3 regions of the Streptomyces sp. NPDC053367 genome follow, and region 1 is predicted to be linked to each of the others. Evidence: riboswitches for the same ligand, from Rfam matches in the RefSeq annotation. Region 1 holds a riboswitch; each other region holds the start of a gene.
What was found. Region 1 has a riboswitch for cyclic di-AMP ahead of ACIGXJ_RS13325 (C40 family peptidase). Riboswitches for the same ligand answer to the same signal wherever they lie in the genome.
Positions count from the first base shown of each region.

Region 1 (7,397 bases):
ACGTCCTGTACATTTTTCACGGAGCCCCTCCGTCGGGGATCCGGAAGGAGGCGTGAGTCATGAGCCCACCGTCCGCGCGCCATGTCCTGCCCGCCGAGCGCACCGGTTCCGGGCCGGGGACCGGGGACCCGTACACGAAGCTGCGGGAGGAACGGATCGTCCTGCTGGGCACACGCGTCGACGACACGTCGGCGAACGACGTGACGGCGCAGTTCATGTATCTGGAGCACAGGGACCCCGACCGGGACATCTCGCTCCACCTGTACTCGCCGGGCGGCTCGTACAGCGCCATGACGGCGGTCCACGACACGATGCGCTCCGTCGGCTGCGACGTGGAGGCGGTCTGCCTGGGGCAGGCCGGTACGGCCGCGGCGGTGCTGCTCGCTGCGGGTACGCCGGGAAGGCGGCTGGCGCTGCCGGGTGCGCGGATCACGCTGCGCCAGCCCGCCCTCGGCGAGCCGGTGGAGGGACAGGCCGGCGATCCGGCGGGCCGGGCCCGGGAATTGCCGCGGACGCGGGCCGGGCTGGAGGAGATGCCGGCCCGGCACACCGGGCGCCGCCGGGAGCAGGTGCGCGCGGACATCGAGCACGACCGCGTCCTCACCGCCCAGGAGGCGCTGGAGTACGGCCTGGTGGACCGGATCGTGCCCGCCCGCGCGGCTGCCCTCGCCCCGCCGGACGGGGAGTGAGGCGCCGGTGCTGCCACCCGAACTGCCGCCGCTGCCCGCGCTGACGCGCGCGGAGGGAGAGCTGATCGACCGTTACCTGGAGACGGTCGACCTGCTGGGCCGGATCAACCCCGCGCACCACGGCGACACGTACGGCGGACTGCGGGCCGCCCAGGCGCTGGTGCGCAAGGCCGCCGAACTGCGCGACGCACTCGCCCTGATGCACCAACGGGGTGAGTCGGAGCTGCACGCGCCGACGCTGGCGCGGGCGTTGCGCGTCCTGGACGGCGAGCGCCGCACCGCGCGGGTGGCGCTGCCGTCGCGCTCCGACGGCTGAGCGCGCGGAGCCGCTGTTAAACGGACCAGATGACGTACCCCCTTTCGGAGTAGACGGTTGTCCTATCTCGGGGCCCCAACGGTTGCGCGGTGCGCGCGCCTTCACCGCGGAGCAATGCGTTCCGTCCCTGGTCCGGGGGCTTTCGGCGGTCTTGACGGACGCTTGTCGATCAAGCTGTCCACCCGAACGGGCGAGTGGTGAGTAACAACACAAATCCCCGGTTCCACTGGGTATTTCGGACAGTTGTGAGTGAAGATCCCTGTCTGACGACAAGCCCCCGCCACCGCGGCGGGGCGATCCGGGCGGACGCCGAGTCCTGCCGCCGCCCGGATGACCGGTCGACAGGAGTGGATCGGCAGGAGTGGAGGACCCAAGCACGACGGTCCGCCGGAGAGCAGTTGTCCGAGCGGTCCTTGGGGTGAAGCCGCCTTCGGGCGGCCGGGCCACTTCGCCAGCCCGAATCCGACAGGTCATCCTTCACAGGCGGCTGACGAAGGGTTGCGCATGACCGCGCAGAATCGTGTCCCGTCTCTCATGGCCCGTGCCGGTACGGCCTCGGCCCTGACCCTCGCCGCCGTGGGCGGCTCCCTGGTGGTGCCCGGTGTCGCCGCCGAGGCCCAGGCCGCCACGCCCGCGACGAAGGCCCTGCAGGTGGCGGCCTCGAAGAAGGGTTCGCCCTACAAGTACGGCGCCACGGGTCCGTACCGGTTCGACTGCTCCGGGCTCACGCTCTACTCGTTCAAGAAGGCGGGCAAGTCCCTGCCGCGTACGGCCGCCCAGCAGTACAACAAGACCCGGCACATCTCCGCCAAGAGCCGCAGGGCGGGGGACCTGGTGTTCTTCCATTCGGGCTCGAACGTCTACCACGTGGGCATCTACGCCGGGAAGGGCCGGATCTGGCACGCGCCGAAGACGGGCGACGTGGTCAGGCTGCAGAAGATCTGGACGAGCAGCGTCTGGTACGGCCGCGTCAGCTGACCCGGTCCCGGGCGCCGAGGCCTCCTGACCGGCCGTCGGCGCCCGGGACCGGCTCTCCTGGGCCCCCGAGCGGCGCTGGTGCGCGCTCTCGGGGGCTCACGGCTCCTGCTGGCCCGCTGTGGTCACCGGCCGGGCCGGGACGGTCCAGGGGAGCTCGATGAGGACGGTCTTCCCGCCCTCACGGGTGGGTCTGACGCGCAGCCGGCCGCCGCACTCCGCCGTGAGACAGCGGATGATCACCATGCCGCGGCCGTTGTCCTGCTGCACCGCGGCCGGCAGTCGCTTCGGGAACCGCGGATGACTGTCGGTGACCCCGATGCGCAGCTGTTCGTCGCGCTCCAGACGCACTTCCACCGTGAAGGTGGGTGACTGCCCGAAGGTGTGCTGTACGGCGTTGGTGGCCAGTTCGGAGACGATCAGCCGGACGGTGTCGGCGCCGTCCGTGTCCGCCGGCAGACCCCACTCCCCGAGGGTGCCGACGACGAAGGCGCGGGCCGCGGAGACCGAGGCGGGATCGCTCGGCAGAGTGACGGATGCTTCCAGGTGGTCTGCCATGGCGACGTCGTCCCTTTCCCACGGGATCGCGGTCCGACATGCATCGGATGGTTCGAGTACGGTCCCGGACCGGTGTTTCGTTCGCCAGACTGCCACCAGTACGCCGGTAACGGTGGCGATCCACCAAGATATGCATATATCTGTCGCTCGAAGCGGTGAACTCTGCGACGGCAGAGCGTATTTGGGCGGCCCTTGAGGAGCAGGGAGGGGCCCATGCAGCACGGACCGGCGGTGCGCCGCCGAAAACTCGGCGCGGAGCTGCGTGCGCTACGCGCCCGCACGGGACTCACCAGCGGCGAGGCGGCCCGGCTGGTGGACTGGCATCAGTCGAAGGTGAGCCGGATCGAGACGGGCGCGAGTGGCGTGAAACCGTCGGACGTACGGTTACTGCTGGACGCCTACGGTGTCTCGGATCCCGAACTGCGCGAGCTGCTGATGATGTTGGCGGGCTCCGACGACGGGATCGGCCGGCACCACTGGTGGCACGCCTACCGCGGGGTGCTGCCACCCGCCTACCGGGACTTCATCAGCCTGGAGTCGCAGGCCAGCGCGATGCGCACACTGGAGACCTCGGTGGTGCCCGGGCTGCTGCAGACCCCCGAGTACGCCCGCGCGGTGACCCGGGCCGCGGTGGCCGGCCTGGCCGACGAGCCGGACGAGCGCGTGGACGCGCTGGTGCAGGTGCGGCTCGCCCGCCAGGAGGTGCTGCGGGCGCAGCCCCCGCTCAGACTGAGCGCCGTGCTGGACGAGGCCGTGCTGCGCAGGGAGGTCGGCGGGCCCGAGGTGATGGAGGGCCAGCGGCGGCGGCTGCTTGAGGCGGCGCGGCTGCCGCAGGTCCGTATCCAGGTGCTGCCGTTCTCCGCCGGGGCGCATATCGGCATCACCGGGCCTTTCGTTATCTTCTCATTTCCGCGCACTTCTGATCTGGACGTGGTTGTTCTCGACCACATGACGAGTAGCCTCTACCTCGAACGGAAAGAAGACCTGGAGGCCTACACCGAGGCCTTCAACACCCTTCAGGCGCACGCCCTTTCACCCGAGGACTCGCTGGATCACATCGCCGGGACAGTTGACGGCGCATAAGGAGGCACCATGTCTGCACTGCCTCGGAACGTCCCCTCCAGTACCCGACTGCACAGCGCGAAGTGGCTGCGCAGCAGCTACAGCACCGGAGCCAACAACTGCGTGGAGACGGCCCGCTGGTCGGGCCGTCTCGCCGTGCGCGACTCCAAGAGGCCGGAAGGACCCGCGCTGCTCTTCTCCCCCGAGAGCTGGGCCGGTTTCACGGCCGCATTCCACTGAGGGCGACCCAGGATCGTCCTCTTCCGAAAAGGGATCGGTTCCGGAACACGGCCGTGCTTCGCCGACTCACGGTCGCGTCTCACCGATCACCCGCACAGCGCGTTCGATCTGTTCCCCGGAGAGGTCCGCGCGGGCGGTCAGCCGCAGCCGGGAGATGCCGTCCGGCACGGACGGCGGCCGGAAGCAGCCCACGGCCACCCCCGCGGCGCGGCAGTCCGCCGCCCACCGCACGGCCTGCTCCGGGGACGGAGCGCGCACCGACACCACGGCCGCGTCCGGCCGCACCGCCTCATGGCCGGCCGCCGTCAGCCGCTCGTACAGCTCCCTCGCCACCTGCCGCGCCCGCGCCGCCCGCTCGGGCTCGCGGCGCAGCAGCTCCAGGGCGGCGAGCGCAGCGCCCGCCGCCGCCGGGGCGAGGCCGGTGTCGAAGATGAACGTCCGGGCAGCGTTGACCAGGTGCTCGATCACCCGCGCGGGGCCCAGGACCGCGCCGCCCTGGCTGCCCAGCGACTTCGACAGGGTCACCGTCACGACGACGTCCTCGGCGCCCGCGAGACCGGCCGCGTGCGGCGCGCCGCGCCCGCCGTCACCGAGGACGCCCAGGCCGTGCGCGTCGTCGACGACCAGGCCCGCGCCGTGCTCGCGGCAGGCCTCGGCGAGGGCGGCCAGCGGGGCCGCGTCGCCGTCGACGGAGAAGACCGTGTCGGACACCGCGACCGCGGGGCCGTCGTGGGTGCCCAGGGCCTTGCGGACGGCGTCAGGGTCGGCGTGGCCGACGACCTGGGTGGTGCCCCGGGCCAGCCGGCAGCCGTCGATGAGCGAGGCGTGGTTGCCCGCGTCGGAGACGATCAGCGAGCCGTGCGGGGCCAGCGCGGTGACCGCCGCGAGGTTGGCGGCGTACCCGGAGGAGAAGACCAGGGCCGCCTCGAAGCCGCAGAAGCCGGCCAGCTCGCGCTCCAGCGCGGTGTGCAGTTCCGTGGTGCCGGTGACCAGACGGGAGCCGGTCGCGCCGCCGCCCCACAGCGCGGCGGACTCCTGCGCCCCGGCGACGACCTCGGGGTGACGGGCCAGGCCCAGGTAGTCGTTGCTTGCGAGGTCCAGCAGCGGCGATTCGGCGGGGCGCGGACGCAGCGTCCGTACGAGTCCGGCGCGGCGGCGCTGTTCCGCCGACTCGTCGATCCAGCCGAACGCCATGGGTCCCTCCGCAGGATTTGTAGGCAGCGGACAGACACTAGCCGCAGGATCACCCGCCCACGGTGTGGCAATACCCACACGTCGAAGGCCGTTCGTTGTGCGAAGTCACATTGGCCCCGGGTGGGTCCGTACGACAGGATCGGCTCTCATGGATCTGCTGAACACGCTGGTGGACAAGGGGCTTCGGCGCGAGCTGCCGACCCGCGAGGAAGCGCTCGCCGTGCTGGCCACGTCGGACGACGAGCTGCTCGACGTCGTGGCCGCGGCCGGAAAGGTGCGCCGGCACTGGTTCGGGCGGCGCGTGAAACTGAACTACCTGGTCAACCTCAAGTCGGGCCTGTGCCCCGAGGACTGCTCCTACTGCTCCCAGCGGCTGGGGTCGAAGGCCGAGATCCTCAAGTACACGTGGCTCAAGCCGGACGAGGCGTCCCAGGCGGCCGCCGCGGGTCTGGCCGGCGGCGCCAAGCGGGTCTGCCTGGTGGCCAGCGGGCGCGGTCCGACGGACCGTGACGTGGACCGGGTCTCGGAGACCATCAAGGCCATCAAGGACCAGCACGAGGACGTCGAGGTGTGCGCGTGCCTCGGCCTGCTGTCGGACGGCCAGGCCGAGCGGCTGCGCGAGGCGGGCGCCGACGCCTACAACCACAACCTCAACACGTCCGAGGGGACGTACGCGGACATCACGACCACGCACACCTACGCCGACCGCGTCGACACCGTGCAGAAGGCGCACGCGGCGGGTCTGTCGGCCTGCTCGGGTCTCATCGCGGGTATGGGCGAGAGCGACGAGGACCTGGTCGACGTGGTGTTCTCGCTGCGCGAGCTGGACCCGGACTCGGTGCCGGTGAACTTCCTCATCCCGTTCGAGGGCACGCCGCTGGCCAAGGAGTGGAACCTCACCCCGCAGCGCTGTCTGCGCATCCTGGCGATGGTCCGGTTCGTGTGCCCGGACGTCGAGGTGCGTATCGCGGGCGGCCGTGAGGTCCACCTGCGCACGCTCCAGCCGCTCGCGCTGCACCTGGCCAACTCGATCTTCCTCGGCGACTACCTCACCAGCGAGGGCCAGGCCGGCAAGGCCGACCTGGAGATGATCGCCGACGCCGGCTTCGAGGTGGAGGGCGCAGGCGAGGTGACGCTGCCCGAGCACCGGGCGTCCGCGGGGGGCTGCGGCTCCCACGCGGCGGCGGGGGGCTGCGGTGGACACGAGGACGCCGGCTGCGGCGAGGCCGCGGGCGGTTGCGGCTCCCACGCGGACGGTGGCGTGTGCGGTACGGCCGCCTCCGCCGCCCCGGCGAACGAGCCGCGCCCCGACCTGGTCGCCGTACGCCGCCGCGGTGCCGGTACGGACCTCGCGCCCAATGCCTGAGCTCGGCGTACCGGAGCTGCTGGACCTGGACCGGCGGCATGTGTGGCACCCCTACGGCCCGATGCCCGGTCAGGCGCAGCCGCTGGTCGTGGAGTCCGCGAGCGGGGTCCGGCTGCGGCTCGCGGACGGCTCGGGCGAGCTGGTCGACGGCATGTCGTCCTGGTGGGCGGCGATCCACGGCTACCGCCACCCGGTGCTCGACGAGGCCGTGGGCGAGCAGCTCGGTCGGATGAGCCACGTCATGTTCGGCGGGCTCACGCACGAGCCCGCCGTACGGCTGGCGAAGCGCCTTGTCGACATGTCGCCCGAGGGCCTGGAGCATGTGTTCCTGTGCGACTCCGGGTCGGTGTCGGTCGAGGTCGCGGTGAAGATGTGCCTGCAGTACTGGCGCTCGCTGGGCCGACCGGAGAAGCGGCGGATGCTGACCTGGCGCGGCGGCTACCACGGGGACACCTGGCAGCCGATGGCCGTGTGCGACCCGGACGGCGGGATGCACGCGCTGTGGTCGGGTGTCCTGCCGCAGCAGGTGTTCGTCGACGCGCCGCCGGCCGCCTACGAGGAGGCGTACGCCGAGCTGCTGCGCTCGGCGATCGCGGAGCACGCGCACGAGCTGGCCGCGGTGATCGTGGAGCCGGTGGTGCAGGGCGCGGGCGGCATGCGCTTCCACTCCCCCGCCTATCTGCGGGTGCTGCGCGAGGCGTGCGACGCGCACGACGTGCTGCTGGTGTTCGACGAGATCGCGACCGGGTTCGGGCGTACGGGCGCGCTGTTCGCGGCGGACCACGCCGGTGTGACGCCGGATGTGATGTGCCTGGGCAAGGCGCTGACCGGCGGTTATCTCAGCATGGCGGCGACGCTGTGCACACCGCGCGTGGCCGACGGGATCTCGCGGGGCGAGGTGCCGGTGCTGGCGCACGGGCCGACGTTCATGGCCAACCCGCTCGCCTCCGCGGTGGCCTGCGCCTCGCTGGACCTGCTGCTCGGACAGGACTGGGCC
Region 1 is NZ_JBITYN010000004.1:129,143-136,539, reverse strand. Features, by position in the region: gene ACIGXJ_RS13335 (ATP-dependent Clp protease proteolytic subunit) at 60-689, shown strand; gene ACIGXJ_RS13330 (hypothetical protein) at 697-1,005, shown strand; cyclic di-AMP (ydaO/yuaA leader) riboswitch at 1,303-1,506, shown strand; gene ACIGXJ_RS13325 (C40 family peptidase) at 1,510-1,983, shown strand; gene ACIGXJ_RS13320 (ATP-binding protein) at 2,080-2,538, opposite strand; gene ACIGXJ_RS13315 (helix-turn-helix domain-containing protein) at 2,752-3,621, shown strand; gene ACIGXJ_RS13310 (DUF397 domain-containing protein) at 3,631-3,840, shown strand; gene ACIGXJ_RS13305 (8-amino-7-oxononanoate synthase) at 3,907-5,034, opposite strand; gene bioB (biotin synthase BioB) at 5,183-6,400, shown strand; gene ACIGXJ_RS13295 (adenosylmethionine--8-amino-7-oxononanoate transaminase) at 6,393-7,397, shown strand, end outside.

Region 2 (7,397 bases), on a different contig from region 1:
TGTCTTCGGGGACGCGACCGCCACCACTCCCGAAGAGGTCAAGGAGCACTGGCTGCGCACCAAGGCGGAGGAGAAACGCCGCTCCTCCGTGACCGAGGGCATCCCCCTGCACCAGCCGGGCCTCGCCCTCGCCGCCAAGCTCGCCTCCCGCGCCCGCACGGCAGGCCTCGACGTCTCCCTGCCCCACACCGACGCCATCGGCTACGAACTCCTCGCCCTGGCCGTCCGCGCCGAGTCCGAGGGCGTGGACCCGGAAGCGGCCCTCAGAGCGGCGGCCCGCGCCTACCGGGACGCGATACGCGAGACGGAGACGGCCGCGGCGAAGACGGGACACCGGCGAGTCACGGACGACAAGGACGACAAGGACGACAAGGACGACACGGACGGCACGGACGGCACGGACGGCATGGGGAACACGGGCGGCGTCCAACACTGACCCGAGCGGCCCCGCCGAGGCCGAGTCCCGCGCAACCGCGCCCGGCCAGCTACCGTCAACCGGTGACCAACCACCCCCACCCCAGCCCCGACCCCAAGCCCGGCCACGACCCGAAGCCCAGCCCCGCGCCCAGCCCCGCGCCCAGCCCCGACCCCCACCCCGCGCCCGACCCCGCGTCGGCGCCCCACCCAGCGCCACCAGAACTCTTCACCTGGGAGTTCGCCACCGACCCGTACCCCGCCTACGCCTGGCTGCGGGAGCACGCGCCGGTGCACAGGACGCGTCTGCCGAGCGGGGTGGAGGCGTGGTTGGTCACGCGATACGCCGACGCCAAACAGGCGCTGGCGGACGCGCGGTTGTCGAAGAACCCGGAGCATCACGACGAGCCCGCGCACGCGAAGGGGAAGACCGGCATCCCCGGTGAGCGCAAGGCGGAGCTGATGACGCATCTGCTGAACATCGACCCGCCGGACCACACCAGGCTGCGGCGGCTGGTGAGCAAGGCGTTCACACCGCGAAGGGTGGCCGAGTTCGCGCCGCGGGTGCAGGAGCTGACCGACCACCTCATCGACCAGTTCGCGGCGAAGGGGTCGGCGGACCTCATCCATGAGTTCGCCTTCCCGCTGCCCATCTACGCCATCTGCGACATGCTGGGCGTCCCGCGGGAGGACCAGGACGACTTCCGGGACTGGGCGGGCATGATGATCCGGCACGGCGGCGGCCCGCGGGGCGGGGTCGCGCGGTCGGTGAAGAAGATGCGCGGCTATCTCGCCGAGCTCATCCACCGCAAGCGGGAGGCGCTGCCCGCGGAGCCCGCGCCGGGCGAGGACCTGATCTCGGGCCTCATCCGCGCCTCGGATCACGGTGAGCACCTCACCGAGAACGAGGCGGCGGCGATGGCGTTCATCCTGCTGTTCGCCGGATTCGAGACGACCGTCAACCTCATCGGCAACGGCACGTTCGCCCTGCTCAACCACCCTGAGCAGCGTGAGCGCCTCCAGCGCTCGCTCGCCGCGGGGGAGACCGGCCTCCTCGCGACGGGGGTGGAGGAACTGCTGCGGTTCGACGGGCCGGTGGAGCTGGCGACCTGGCGGTTCGCCACCAGGCCGCTGACCATCGGCGGACAGGACATCGCGGCCGGCGACCCCGTGCTGGTGGTGCTGGCCGCGGCGGACCGGGACCCGGCCCGGTTCCAGGACCCTGACACCCTCGACCTCGCCCGCCGTGACAACCAGCATCTGGGCTACGGGCACGGCATCCACTACTGCCTGGGCGCCCCGCTGGCCCGGCTGGAGGGGCAGACGGCGCTGGCCACCCTGCTCACCCGGCTGCCGGACCTGCGACTGGCCGTGGATCCGGCCGAGTTGCGCTGGCGCGGCGGCCTCATCATGCGCGGCCTGCGCACCCTGCCGGTCGCCTTCACACCGACCCGGTGAGCACCCGTCGCACCAAGGCGGCGTACAGCACAGGCCGTTGACGACGGCGAACGTGACACACCCTCAAGTCTGTGATCTTCACGTGATCTGTGCGGCATTAACTTGTGACAAGTGATCGTCTGCCGATACGTTCACCCATCAGCGCGGCGCCCCGCTTCACACGCCGCGTGGTCCCTGCTGTCGCACGAAAGGCTTCCGCATGCTCTCCGGGAACGGTCGTCACCGTCGCCCCCGCCAGGCTCCGGCTCTCCTCGTCGCAGCCGGAGTGACCGGCTCCGCCATCGCGATCCCGCTGCTCGGCGCCTCGGGCGCGAACGCGGCGGACGGTACGACCTGGGACCGGGTCGCGGAGTGCGAGACGGGCGGTGCCTGGAGCGCGTACGACGGCTACGGCCACTTCGGCGGCCTGCGGCTGACCCAGACGGACTGGGAGACCTACGGCGGCCTGGACTACGCCCCGAGCCCCGAGCAGGCCAGCCGTCAGCAGCAGATAGCCGTCGCCGAGCGCGTCCTCGCGGACCAGGGCGTCACGGCGTGGCCCACCTGCGGCCCGCTCTCGGGCCTCGGCGAGGACTCGGCGCCGGCCGACGTCGACACCGGAGTCTCCGAGGACGCCTCCTCGGGTCTGGGCGGCCTGATCGACACCCCCGGATCGTCCGAGTCGTCCGGTTCCTCCGGTTCCTCCGACTCCTCCCCTCTGCTCCCCTCCCCGTCGTCTTCCTCGTCGCCCTCGTCGTCTAACGGCTCGACAGGGAGCGACGGTCAGGACGAGCAGGGCAATCAGAGAAATACGACCAAAGCGGACCCTTCGCCTGATGCGGACTCCGGCTCGAGCCGGGACGCGGGTGCCGCTTCGCCGGAGTCCGACAGCTCCGCCACAGGCAACCTCCAGGACGACTCGGACAAGTCCGGCCAGAGTGGTACCTCTTCGGCCGACGCTGACGCCGACACGGGCACCGGCCGGCACCGCGGCGACAGCGCCGACGAGGGTGTCGGGGAGGACGTGGCGGACGGCCGTACGGGCGATTCCACGGCGCGTCACGCCTCGCGCGGCGGCGCGGTCGTACGGGATGCGGCCGACGGCGAGTACACCGTGCGGGCCGGCGACAGCCTGTGGGGCATCGCCGACTCCCTTGGACTCCAGGGCGGATGGTCGGAGCTGTATGCCGAGAACCAGCAGACGGTCGGTACCGATCCGAACCTCATCCTGCCCGGTCAGACGCTTGCTGTAGGGGTCGAACCGGGCGAAAAGTAGCGGGAGTTCACGCATGGTTCGCCGCCATATGTCCGGTTTGGCGAAACTGTGGGATGAGTCTCAGAAGCCCTGATCGTCTTTGAAAATCCGCCGATCGCCTGTCTACGGTCGTGACCGCTCGCCAACACGAGCCCCGGCAGCCACACACGCCGAATCCTGCCAGTGGCCGCCCGGGAACAGTCGTCGCGTCAAGCGCCGTAGGCAGGAGCGGGGGACCCAAGGTAAGCGCCGGGTCCGGGGGTTGAGGAAACTCGACACCGGAACCGGCTTGGGGTGAAGCCGCAGCTCGTGAGAGCCGCGGCCGGGCAACTCAACCGGCCCGAACCCGACAGCTCACCTCGCAGGCGTCGGTGAGGGGATCTTCCATGCTGTTTTCCGGCAAGGGCAAGCACCGTCGTCCGAACAAGGCCACTCGCGCCATCGCCATCGCCGGTGTGACCGGCGCCGCCGTCGCCGCCCCGCTCATGGCGGCCGGCAACGCCTCCGCCGCCACCGCTTCCGAGTGGGACGCCGTCGCCCAGTGCGAGTCCGGCGGCAACTGGTCCATCAACACCGGCAACGGCTACTACGGCGGTCTGCAGTTCTCCGCCTCCACCTGGGCCGCGTACGGCGGCACGCAGTACGCCGCCACGGCCGACCAGGCCAGCAAGTCCCAGCAGATCGAGATCGCCGAGAAGGTCCTCGCGGGCCAGGGCAAGGGCGCCTGGCCGGTCTGCGGCGTGGGCCTGTCCAGCACTCCGTACAACGGCGGCTCCGCGGACTCCGGCAGCACCGCCACGCAGGAGAGCACCCCCGCCCCGGCCCCCACCCGCGAGACCGAGCAGCAGAGCGCCTCCCGCTCGCAGGAGCGCCCGGCCGCGAAGAAGACCGTCACCACGCCGACCGGCAAGAAGGTCGAGAAGGGCGACGGCGAGTACAAGGTCGTCAAGGGCGACACCCTCAGCTCGATCGCCGAGAAGCACCACGTCAAGGGTGGCTGGCAGAAGCTGTTCGAGCTGAACAAGGACATCATCGACGACGCCGACTTCATCTACCCGGGTCAGCAGCTGCACCTCAAGTAGTCGGCGCTCTCCCCCCCTGGCTCCCCGCCCCGGTGCGTGTTCCCCCGTACGCACCGGGGCGGGGCCATGCCCGGGGGCCGTCGCCGGGATCATCGCCGGGGTCATCGCCGGGGTGGGCCGCGCCCGGCGGTGAGGGGGCGCGACGGTGCACGGACGAGCTCACCTCCGCCCGTTTGTTCCGTTCGGAAACAATTTACGCTCGGTTTCCGTCCACGGGGTGGGCGATCGGCTGGCCGATCCCCCGGAGCCGGTTAGGCTCGTCTCGCAGAGCCACCCGCGGTTCTGCTCAAAAGCGTCACATCCACGAAGGAGATGCTCGTGCCGTCCATCGACGTCGTCGTAGCCCGGGAAATCCTGGACTCCCGAGGCAACCCCACGGTCGAGGTCGAGGTCGGCCTCGACGACGGCAGCACGGGTCGTGCCGCCGTCCCGTCCGGCGCCTCCACGGGCGCCTTCGAGGCCATCGAGCTCCGCGACGGCGACTCGAACCGCTACCTCGGCAAGGGTGTCGAGAAGGCCGTCCTCGCGGTCATCGAGCAGATCGGCCCGGAGCTCGTCGGCTACGACGCCACCGAGCAGCGCCTGATCGACCAGGCCATGTTCGACCTGGACGCCACCGACAACAAGGGCTCGCTCGGCGCCAACGCCATCCTCGGTGTCTCGCTCGCCGTGGCCCACGCCGCCTCCGAGGCCAGCGACCTGCCGCTGTTCCGCTACCTGGGCGGCCCCAACGCGCACCTGCTGCCGGTGCCGATGATGAACATCCTGAACGGCGGCTCGCACGCCGACTCCAACGTGGACATCCAGGAGTTCATGATCGCCCCGATCGGCGCGGAGTCCTTCTCCGAGGCCCTGCGCTGGGGTGCCGAGGTCTACCACACCCTCAAGAAGGTCCTGAAGAGCAAGGGCCTGGCCACCGGTCTCGGCGACGAGGGCGGCTTCGCCCCGAACCTCGGCTCCAACCGCGAGGCCCTCGACCTCATCCTCGAGGCCATCAAGGAGGCCGGCTACACCCCCGGCGAGCAGATCGCGCTCGCCCTGGACGTGGCCGCGTCCGAGTTCTACAAGGACGGCTCGTACGTCTTCGAGGGCAAGAACCGCTCCGCCGCCGAGATGACGGAGTACTACGCCGAGCTGGTCGACGCCTACCCGCTGGTCTCCATCGAGGACCCGCTGTTCGAGGACGACTGGGACGGCTGGAAGACCATCACCGACAAGCTCGGTGACAAGGTCCAGCTCGTCGGCGACGACCTGTTCGTCACCAACCCCGAGCGCCTGGCCCGCGGCATCGAGGAGGGCGCCGCCAACGCCCTGCTGGTGAAGGTGAACCAGATCGGCTCGCTCACCGAGACCCTGGACGCCGTCGAGCTGGCCCAGCGCAACGGCTTCAAGTGCATGATGTCCCACCGCTCCGGCGAGACCGAGGACGTCACCATCGCCGACCTGGCCGTCGCCACCAACTGCGGCCAGATCAAGACCGGCGCCCCGGCCCGCTCCGAGCGCGTCGCCAAGTACAACCAGCTGCTGCGCATCGAGGAGATCCTCGACGACGCCGCGGTGTACGCCGGCCGCAGCGCCTTCCCGCGCTTCAAGGGCTGACCACAGCCCGACCGGCGGCCCGACCGGCGGCCGGCAGGGCCGACCGCGCCCTGAAGGCGGCCTGACAGGCAGCGTCGTACGTACGTCCCCGTACTCGGTCCCGTACCGTGTGCGGGGACGTACGCGCGTGAACGGGAGGCGGGCAACATGGCCGTGAAGGACCGGGACCGGTTCTCCACCGCGACCAGACTGCGGCTGCTCGGCGAGCAGACCGCGGCCCGCGTCTACCGCTCCCAGACCCGGCGCCAGGCGCGCCGCTCCCGGCTCACCGGCCGGGCCGCGCTGCTCGCCCTGGTGGTCTGCTCCCTGATCGTCGCCCTCGCCTATCCGATGCGGCAGTACGTCGCCCAGCGCGCCGAGATCGCCGACATGGAGCGGCAGCAGCGGCAGGCCCGGGAACGCGTCGAGGAACTGCGTGACCTCAAGGCGCGGTGGCAGGACGACGCGTACGCCGAGCAGCGGATCCGCGAACGGCTGCACTATGTGATGCCCGGGGAGACCGGCTACATCGTCGTCGACCCGGACGCGGCCGAGCAGTCCCGCGCCGACCACGGGGCGGCCGACCGCCCCTGGTACTCCAACGTCTGGGACGGCGTCGACAAGGCCGACGCCTCCGGCCGGTGAGAGACCGCCTGCGCACGACCTCCAGCGAAAGACACCAGAGAAAGACAGGCATGGAAACGCCCCCGCCGACCACTCCGCGTACCGAGCCCACCGACGCGGACGTCGAGGCCTTCAAGCAGCAGCTCGGGCGGTCGCCGCGCGGGCTGCGCGCCATCGCGCACCGGTGCCCGTGCGGCCAGCCCGACGTCGTCGAGACGGCCCCCCGGCTGCCCGACGGCACCCCCTTCCCGACGCTGTACTACCTGACGTGCCCGAAGGCCAACTCGGCCATCGGCACGCTGGAGGCCAACGGCGTCATGAAGGAGATGACCGAGCGCCTCCAGTCCGACCCGGAGCTCGCCGCGGCCTACCGTGCCGCGCACGAGGACTACATCCGGCGCCGCGACGAGATCGAGGAGCTGAAGAACTTCCCGAGCGCCGGCGGCATGCCGGACCGGGTCAAGTGCCTGCACGTCCTGGTCGCCCACTCGCTGGCCGCGGGCCCCGGCGTGAACCCGCTCGGCGACGAGGCCCTCGCCATGCTGCCCCAGTGGTGGAGCAAGGGCGCCTGCGTGACCCTGCCCGAGAAGACCGAGGAGGGGGAGCAGTGACCCGGGTCGCCGCCATCGACTGCGGTACGAACTCCATCCGCCTGCTGGTCGCCGACTGCACCGTGTCCGACGGCGCCGACGGCGCGGGTGCCACCGCCGAACTCGTAGAGCTGGACCGCCGTATGACGATCGTGCGGCTCGGACAGGGCGTCGACCGCACCGGACGGCTGGCGCCCGAGGCACTGGAGCGGACCTTCGCCGCCTGCCGCGAGTACGCGGCCGTCATCAAGGAACACGGCGTCGAGCGGCTGCGGTTCGTGGCCACCTCCGCCTCCCGGGACGCCGAGAACCGCGACGAGTTCGTGCGCGGGGTCATGGACATCCTGGGCGTCGAGCCCGAGGTCATCACCGGCGAGCAGGAGGCCGAGTTCTCCTTCACCGGGGCGACCAGGGAGC
Region 2 is NZ_JBITYN010000007.1:96,599-103,995, reverse strand. Features, by position in the region: gene ACIGXJ_RS20510 (nucleoside triphosphate pyrophosphohydrolase) at 1-436, shown strand, start outside; gene ACIGXJ_RS20505 (cytochrome P450) at 499-1,872, shown strand; gene ACIGXJ_RS20500 (transglycosylase family protein) at 2,138-3,127, shown strand; cyclic di-AMP (ydaO/yuaA leader) riboswitch at 3,311-3,489, shown strand; gene ACIGXJ_RS20495 (transglycosylase family protein) at 3,493-4,188, shown strand; gene eno (phosphopyruvate hydratase) at 4,507-5,787, shown strand; gene ACIGXJ_RS20485 (septum formation initiator family protein) at 5,935-6,411, shown strand; gene ACIGXJ_RS20480 (DUF501 domain-containing protein) at 6,462-7,001, shown strand; gene ACIGXJ_RS20475 (exopolyphosphatase) at 6,998-7,397, shown strand, end outside.
Region 2: another riboswitch for cyclic di-AMP. It lies ahead of ACIGXJ_RS20495 (transglycosylase family protein); the one in region 1 lies ahead of ACIGXJ_RS13325 (C40 family peptidase).

Region 3 (7,397 bases), on a different contig from region 1:
CAGCAACGGCACCAGCGCCGCCACCGTCGTCGTCAGGGCCCGCTGCCCGCGCTCCAGCCGGGGCGGTGGCTGCAGGAGGCGGTCGACGCGCTCGCCGAGGAGGCGGTTGCTGGAGGCGCAGGACAGGACACCGCGGTGCTGGTTCAGCTCGATCAGAGCCAGGGCGGTGGTGAGGTGGCCGCACCGGCGGGAGGCCGCGTCGTCGGCGGCGAGCTCGACCAGGCGGCGGGTCTGGTCGCAGAAGTGGGTGAACAGCGGCACCCGGGGGAAGCCGGTCGCCAGGGCCGTCGACAGGTGCAGCAGCCAGTCGTGGTGGGCGCGCGCGTGGCCGCGCTCATGGGTGAGCACGGCGTCCAGCTGACGGTCGGTGAGCCGGTGCAGGGCGCCGGTGGTGACGACCAGCTGGGGCGGGTGGCCCGGCATCCACCAGGCGTCCGGGTATTCGTCCTCCAGCACCAGTAGGGGGCCGCGCGCGGCCGGGAGGCCGGCGGGCAGGTCGGGGGCGCGTTCCCGCAGATGCGCCCGGGCCGCTCCGCGCCGGCGGCGGGCCTCCACCAGCTCACGGGCGAGCATCGCGGTGGTCCAGGCGGCCCCGCAGGCCAGCAGGAGGGTGAGGACGGTGACCCAGGGCGGCGCAGCGGACAGGTCGTAGGCGGCGGTGACGGCCGACGGGGCCGGGGCGAAGACCCGGGACCGGACGGTCCCGAAGACGGCGGCGGCACTCAGCACGAGGGCGGTGAGGCAGCACAGCAGAACGGTCGCCACCAGGCACTGCCACACCCACAGCGCGACCACGGGTTCCCGTTCGGGCCAGGCGGCCCGGGTCAGCGCACGGGGGACCGGCACGGCGGCCGTCAGGGCGACGACGCCCAGCAGGAGCATGCAGACGGTCATGCCACGGGCTCCGGATCCTGATCGGAAGGGTCGGCTGCGGGGCAGGTGGGCGGGCGACGCGGGGGTGCAACGCCGGGCGCCGCACCCTCCGGCGGTCGGAGCGGACCGGCGACCGCCCGCCGCCAGTATGACGGCGACGGGCGACCGACGTAAGAAATCCGGCAGGACCGTCGCGGATCACGGGCCTTGTCGAACGTGCCGACCGGGCTCACCTGGACAGGCCCCCGGCCAGACACCCCCGGCCAGGCGCCCCCAACCAGGCACCCCGGGCCAGGCGCCCCGGGCCAGGCGCCCCGGGCCAGGCGCCCCAAGCCAGGCATCCCCGGCCAGGCACCCCGGGCCAGGCTCACCCGGTGCCGCAGTGCCCTCGCCGGGGCGGAACCAAACAGGCTCACCCCCAGGATCCCGGGGATCCCGGCCGGCTCACCCGCGGAGCGAGCCCTCAGTCGACCCGGCCCGGCACGACGCGCCCGGTCACCTCGCCGAGACCCACCCGGGTGCCGTCCGGGCCGGGAGCCCAGGCGGTCAGGGTGACGACGTCGCCGTCCTCAAGGAAGGTGCGCTTGCCGTCGGGGAGTTCGAGGGGGTCGCGGCCGTTCCAGGTGAGTTCGAGGAGGGAGCCGCGCTGGGCCTCGGTGGGGCCGCTGATGGTGCCGGAGCCGTAGAGGTCGCCGGTGCGCAGGGAGGCGCCGTTGACCGTCATGTGGGCGAGCTGCTGGGCGGCGGTCCAGTACATGGTGGAGAAGGGAGGTTCGGAGACGACATGACCGTTGATCGCGACGGAGAGGCGCAGGTCGTAGCCGTGGGGCTCCTCGTCGCCGTCGTCGAGGTAGGGCAGCAGCGGGTGGGTGCGCTCGGGCGGGGCGACACGGGCCTCCTCCAGCGCCTCCAGCGGGGTGATCCACGCCGACACGGAGGTGGCGAAGGACTTGCCGAGGAACGGGCCGAGGGGGACGTACTCCCAGGCCTGGAGATCGCGCGCGGACCAGTCGTTGAGCAGGCACAGGCCGAAGACGTGATCGCGGAAGCCGGCGAGGGGCACGCTGCTGCCCATGGGCGACGGCGTGCCGACGACGAAGCCGACCTCGGCCTCGATGTCCAGGCGGACGGACGGGCCGAAGACGGGCGCGGGGTCGGCGGGGGCCTTGCGCTGGCCGGAGGGCCGGATGACGTCGGTGCCGGAGACCACGACCGTGCCGGAGCGGCCGTGGTAGCCGATCGGCAGGTGCTTCCAGTTCGGGGTGAGGGAGTCCTCGGCGTCGGGGCGGAAGATCTGGCCGACGTTACGGGCGTGGTTCTCCGAGGCGTAGAAGTCGACGTAGTCCGCGACCGTGAACGGCAGGTGCAGGGTCACCGAGTCGAGCGGGTGCATGAGCGGCTCGATGGTCTCGCGGTACGAGGGCACCGTCACCCAGGCCGTCAGCGCGCGCCGGACGTCGGACCAGGCCGTGCGGCCGGCGGCCAGCAGCCGGTCGAGGGAGGGCTGGGCGAGCAGGGTGACGTAGGGGGAGCCGAGGGCCCGGGCCGCCGCGCCCGCGTCGAGGACGTGGTCACCGAGCCGGACGCCGACGGTCCGCTGGTCCGGGCCGCCGGTGGAGAACACACCGTACGGAAGGTTGTGCGGGCCGAAGGGGTCGCCTTCGGGGACATCGAAGGGGGGCATGCGGTTGTGCCTCGCTCTCGTGCGTGCCGTGTGCGGTGCCGTGCGGCCGCCCGCCGGTGCGGGCACGGGCGGGCGGCTGGGCCACACGTTACGGCCGAGGCGGCCGTCTTGGGCAGTGCCCCAGGGGCTGGCGGGGTGCCGCCGCCGGTCGGGGGAGAGGAGGCTGCCCGACGGGGAGGTCGTAGGTTCGCAGGGCGACACCTGGGGGTGAAATCCCGGAGAGTGAAAGGGAGTTGAAGGGGCGTGTGGGCTGGGACGGGCGCCCTGCGGGGGCCGGTCGGCGCCGGGGAGGGGGCGCGCGATGTCCGTATTCTCTGATCATGGCCGCACCCACCGCATATGCCGAGCGCACCCCGTACTCACTCATCGCCACCGATCTGGACGGCACGCTGCTTCGCGGCGACGACACGTTCTCCGATCGGTCGCGGGCCGCTCTGGCGCTGGTGGCGCACGCCGGCGCCCGACATCTGGTGGTGACCGGCCGGCCCGCGCCCCGGGTGCGCCCCCTGCTGGAGGACCTGGGCTGCACGGGGCTCGCGGTGTGCGGGCAGGGCGCGCAGCTCTACGACGTCGGCGCCGACCGGCTGCTGTGGTCCGTCACCCTGGACCAGGAGCTGGCCGAGACCGCGCTCGGCAAGATCGAGGCCGAGGTGGGGCAGGTGTACGCGGCCGTGGACCAGGACGGCGTCGACGGGCTCACCCTCATCGAGCCCGGCTACACGATGCCCCACCCGACGCTGCCTGCGGTGCGGGTGGAGCGGCGCGACGATCTGTGGTGCGAGCCGATCAGCAAGGTGCTGCTGCGCCATCCGAGTCTGGGTGACGACGAGTTGGCTGCCGTGGCGCGCGGGGTGGTCGGATCGCTCGCCACGGTCACCATGTCCGGGCCGGGCACCGTGGAGCTGCAGCCGTGCGGTGTCACCAAGGCGACCGGCCTGGCACTGGCGGCCCGGCACCTCGGGCTGGCGCCCGGGGACACGCTGGCGTTCGGCGACATGCCCAACGACATCCCGATGTTCGACTGGGCCGCGCACGGCGTGGCCATGGCCAACGCGCATCCGGAACTGAAGGCGGTGGCCGACGAGATCACCTGCTCGAACGAGGACGACGGCATCGCCGTCGTCCTCGAACGGATCTACTGCTGAGGAGGGATCAGTACGCGCCGAAGACGTTGTCGATCGATCCGTAGCGGGCCGCCGCGTAGTTGCAGGCGGCGGTGATGTTCGCGACCGGGTCGTACGGGTCGAAGGCGGTGCCCGGCACGTGGTACGCCGCGAAGGTCGGGTCGATGACCTGGAGCAGGCCCTTGGAGGGGGTGCCCGCGAGCGCGTTGGAGTCCCAGTTGTTGATGGCGAGGGGGTTGCCCGAGGACTCGCGCATGATGTTGCGGTAGATGCCGTCGTAGCTGCCCGGGATTCCGTGCTGGGCCATGACGTCGAGGGACTGGCGGATCCAGCCGTCGAGGTTGTCGGGGTACACGGTCGCCGTCGCCGTGGCCGCGGGGGCGGCCGAGGCGCCGGTCGCGCCGACGAGCGGCAGCGCGAGCGCGGCGGCGGCCACACCGGCGGCGGCGAGGGCACGGGCGAGACGGGGACGGCGGTTTGCATGCGTGTGCGCAGGCATGGGGAATTCCTCTCCGGCGCCTGCGAGGTGAGCTGTCGGGTTCGGGCGGAAAGGTGCCCGGCCGTGCCGAAGAAGGCATGGCTTCACCCCTAGCCGTCCCGGGTGTCGTAGCTGGTACGACGTCCGGGACGGCGACTTACCTGGGTCCCCCGCTCCTGCCGCTGCGATGTCGGTGGGTGCCTTGGGCGGCGGCAGGACTAGGCGTCCGCCCGGCAGGCCGGGAACGTATGCGAGAGCACATGCGCGAAACAAGTGCCGGATTCACACAAAGCACCGGTCAGGCATGATCCAGTCTGTTTGCGGCACTTGATCCTTTATGGCGACTGCCGCTCAACCAGGCGGCGGGAGGCGGCTTGCGCCGGCGGGGCAGGCCGCCGCGCGACCGGCCGGGCAGTGAGTCATCTCACCGTCGATCACAAGAGCGGCAATTGAGACATCGAGCCCAACTCGCCCTTAATCGGCGGCCCGTGGAATCCGCTTCTCCCAGGTGCGGTGGAACACGACCTCGCCGCCCTCCGTGCAGACCACCTCGTCCGAGGTGACGAAGTGCTCCCCGTCGCAGCCGATCTCCGAACGGGTGCGGACCGTGGCCTCCCAGGGCAGCTCGGGCCGGTGCAGCCGGACCGACCACTCGGCGCGGGCGCGGGCCGACAGCGGATCGTCGGCGCGGATCGTGTACGTCTCCAGCGCCTCCTCGGTGAGCTCCAGACCGTCCGGGTACACGCGTGTGCCGCCACGGACCGGAAGGACCTCAAGGCGCCACAGGCCCTCGGCGACCTCGCGCACCACCACCCGCTCCGGCCGGGGCTCGTCCAGGGTGGCCGGCAGGCTCACCCCCAGCGGCTCGGCCTGCTCCGGCTCCTCGAAGCCGACCTCGGCGCCCGCCTCGCGCGAGCGCACGGGCAGCTCCAGCGTGCTGCCGGCCGGGTCCAGCGTGAAGCCGGCCCCCGACCCCGGCTCGGGCCAGATCCACGGCCAGTACGCCGAGGAGACGGCGAGCCGGATGCGGTGCCCGGCCGGGAAGGCGTACCCGACGGCGCCCAGCTCGAAGTCCGCCCGCTGCGCAGGCCCGGCGGCCACGAGGTCGAGCGTCCCGCGGGTGACCAGCGTCGAGGACCCGTCCGGGGCCACGTCGCACAGCCGGGCGGCCACCTGCCCGCGCGGCGCCGCGCAGGCAAGCCGCAGCCGCACCCGGGGCCGCCCCAGCACCCAGGTCTCCTCGCCCACCTCGAACTCGAAGCACGCCGAGCGCGCGTCCTCCTCCCGCTGGTCCGGCGGCAGGTCGGCGTCGTGGCCGAGGGGCCGGAAGCGGCCGGCGTCCACACCGGTGTGCATCGGCGACCGTACGACGACGGGGGCGCCCCGGAGGGCGTACGTCACCGGTGTCACCCTCGGCGAGGGCCAGGCGGGCTCCCCGGCCCAGCCGCCCGGCAGGGCCGGGTACGTCGTGGCCGGAGGGTGCGCGTCGGTGACGTAGGAGCGCAGCAGGGGCTCAGCCAGGACGCCGGTGTCCTCGTCCTTCAGCCAGTGGTCCCACCAGCGCAGCGTCTCCTGCAGGAAGCCGATCGCCGGGCCGGGCGGCCGGTCGCGGTCGGGATAGCGGTGGGGCCAGGGGCCGAGCAGGCCGCGGACCCGGTCGGCGGGCAGGCGCTCCAGCAGGTGGAGCACGGTGTCGCGGTACGGGTCGTGCCAGCCGCTCACCGCGAGAACCGCCGCGCGGATCGCGTCGGGGTCCACACTGCCGCCGCCCTGCGGCCAGGGCGCGTCCCCGGGCTGCCGGTCCAGCCAGGTGTGCACGGCCGGCGAGACGGCCTCCAGCCGCCTCAGCCACAGATCGCGCCGGCCCTGACCGGCGTACGACGGGTCCGGCGGGAGACAGACCCGGGCGAGGGCCGCGGCGGAGCGGGTCAGCACCTCCTCCGCCCGGACGGAACCCGAGGCGGTGTGCGGTTCGTTGTCGGGGTGGTCGTCGGCGCAGCAGACCGCGACGACCGCCCTGAGCGGCTCGGGCGCCAGAGCCGCGACACGGAGGGAGCTGAGGCCGCCGCGGCCGATGCCGAACATGCCGACCCTGCCGTCGCACCACGGCCGGGCCGCCAGCCAGAGCACCACGTCCACCCCGTCGGCCGTCTCCAAGGCCGAGCGGCCGTCCGCGGGCAGCCCCTCGCTGTTGCCGTACCCGCGGGCGTCCACCCGGACGGAGGCATAGCCGTGCCCCGCGTACCAGGGGTGGCGCTGGGCGTCACGGACCGCGGTCGAGTCGGTCAGCCGGTCCGGCGCGTACTCCAGGAGTACCGGGACGGGCTCGTCCGTCAGGGGCCGCCACACGCGCGCATACAGCAGCGTCCCGTCCGCGAGCGGGACGCGCAGGTCCTCGTGGGCCGTGTCGTGGGGGAAGGACGTACGGATGCGCATGGCGGGATCCCTCGGGGGGTACCTGGGCTCAGCGTTGGGGCGGCGCTCTGTTGAGTCGATAAATGTCCGTTCTTATCGGTTGATCAGCAACATACCGGCCGTGCCGCAATACCGCCCGGCCTGCGGGGTGGGTGGCAGCAGTGATCGAAACGTGACCGGATACGCTGACTTGAGTGATGGCAGCGACCTATCGACATACCGCGTAATCGCCAGTAGACACCAGCAGACAGGAGACCCCTCGTGACCGTCGTCGGGCCGTTCGGGCTGAGCGTGCGGGACCAGGCTCTGGAAGCCGATGTCCAGGCCGGATTGGCGGCTGTCGAGGAAGGGCTGCTCGAGGCCACCAAGAGCGAGGTGCCCTTCATCACCGAGGCCGCCCAGCATCTGGTGCGGGCGGGCGGCAAGCGGTTCCGGCCGCTGCTCGTGATGCTCGCCGCCCAGTTCGGCGACCCCTACGCGCCGGGCGTCGTGCCCTCGGCGGTGGTGGTCGAGCTGACCCACCTCGCCACGCTGTACCACGACGACGTCATGGACGAGGCGTCCGTGCGCCGTGGCGTGCCCAGCGCGAACACCCGCTGGGGCAACTCGGTGGCCGTCCTCACCGGCGACTTCCTCTTCGCCCGCGCCTCGCACATCCTGGCCGACCTCGGCCCGGAGGCGGTCCGCGTGCAGGCCGAGGCGTTCGAACGCCTGGTGACCGGGCAGATCCTGGAGACCGCGGGACCGGCCGACGGCCGCGACCCGGTCGACCACTACCTGGACGTGCTGGGCGGCAAGACGGGCTCGCTGGTGGCGGTCTCCT
Region 3 is NZ_JBITYN010000009.1:190,269-197,665, forward strand. Features, by position in the region: gene ACIGXJ_RS25460 (M56 family metallopeptidase) at 1-894, opposite strand, end outside; gene fahA (fumarylacetoacetase) at 1,337-2,557, opposite strand; gene ACIGXJ_RS25470 (HAD family hydrolase) at 2,878-3,702, shown strand; gene ACIGXJ_RS25475 (transglycosylase SLT domain-containing protein) at 3,710-4,180, opposite strand; cyclic di-AMP (ydaO/yuaA leader) riboswitch at 4,185-4,365, opposite strand; gene ACIGXJ_RS25480 (CocE/NonD family hydrolase) at 4,634-6,595, opposite strand; gene ACIGXJ_RS25485 (polyprenyl synthetase family protein) at 6,836-7,397, shown strand, end outside.
Region 3: another riboswitch for cyclic di-AMP. It lies ahead of ACIGXJ_RS25475 (transglycosylase SLT domain-containing protein); the one in region 1 lies ahead of ACIGXJ_RS13325 (C40 family peptidase).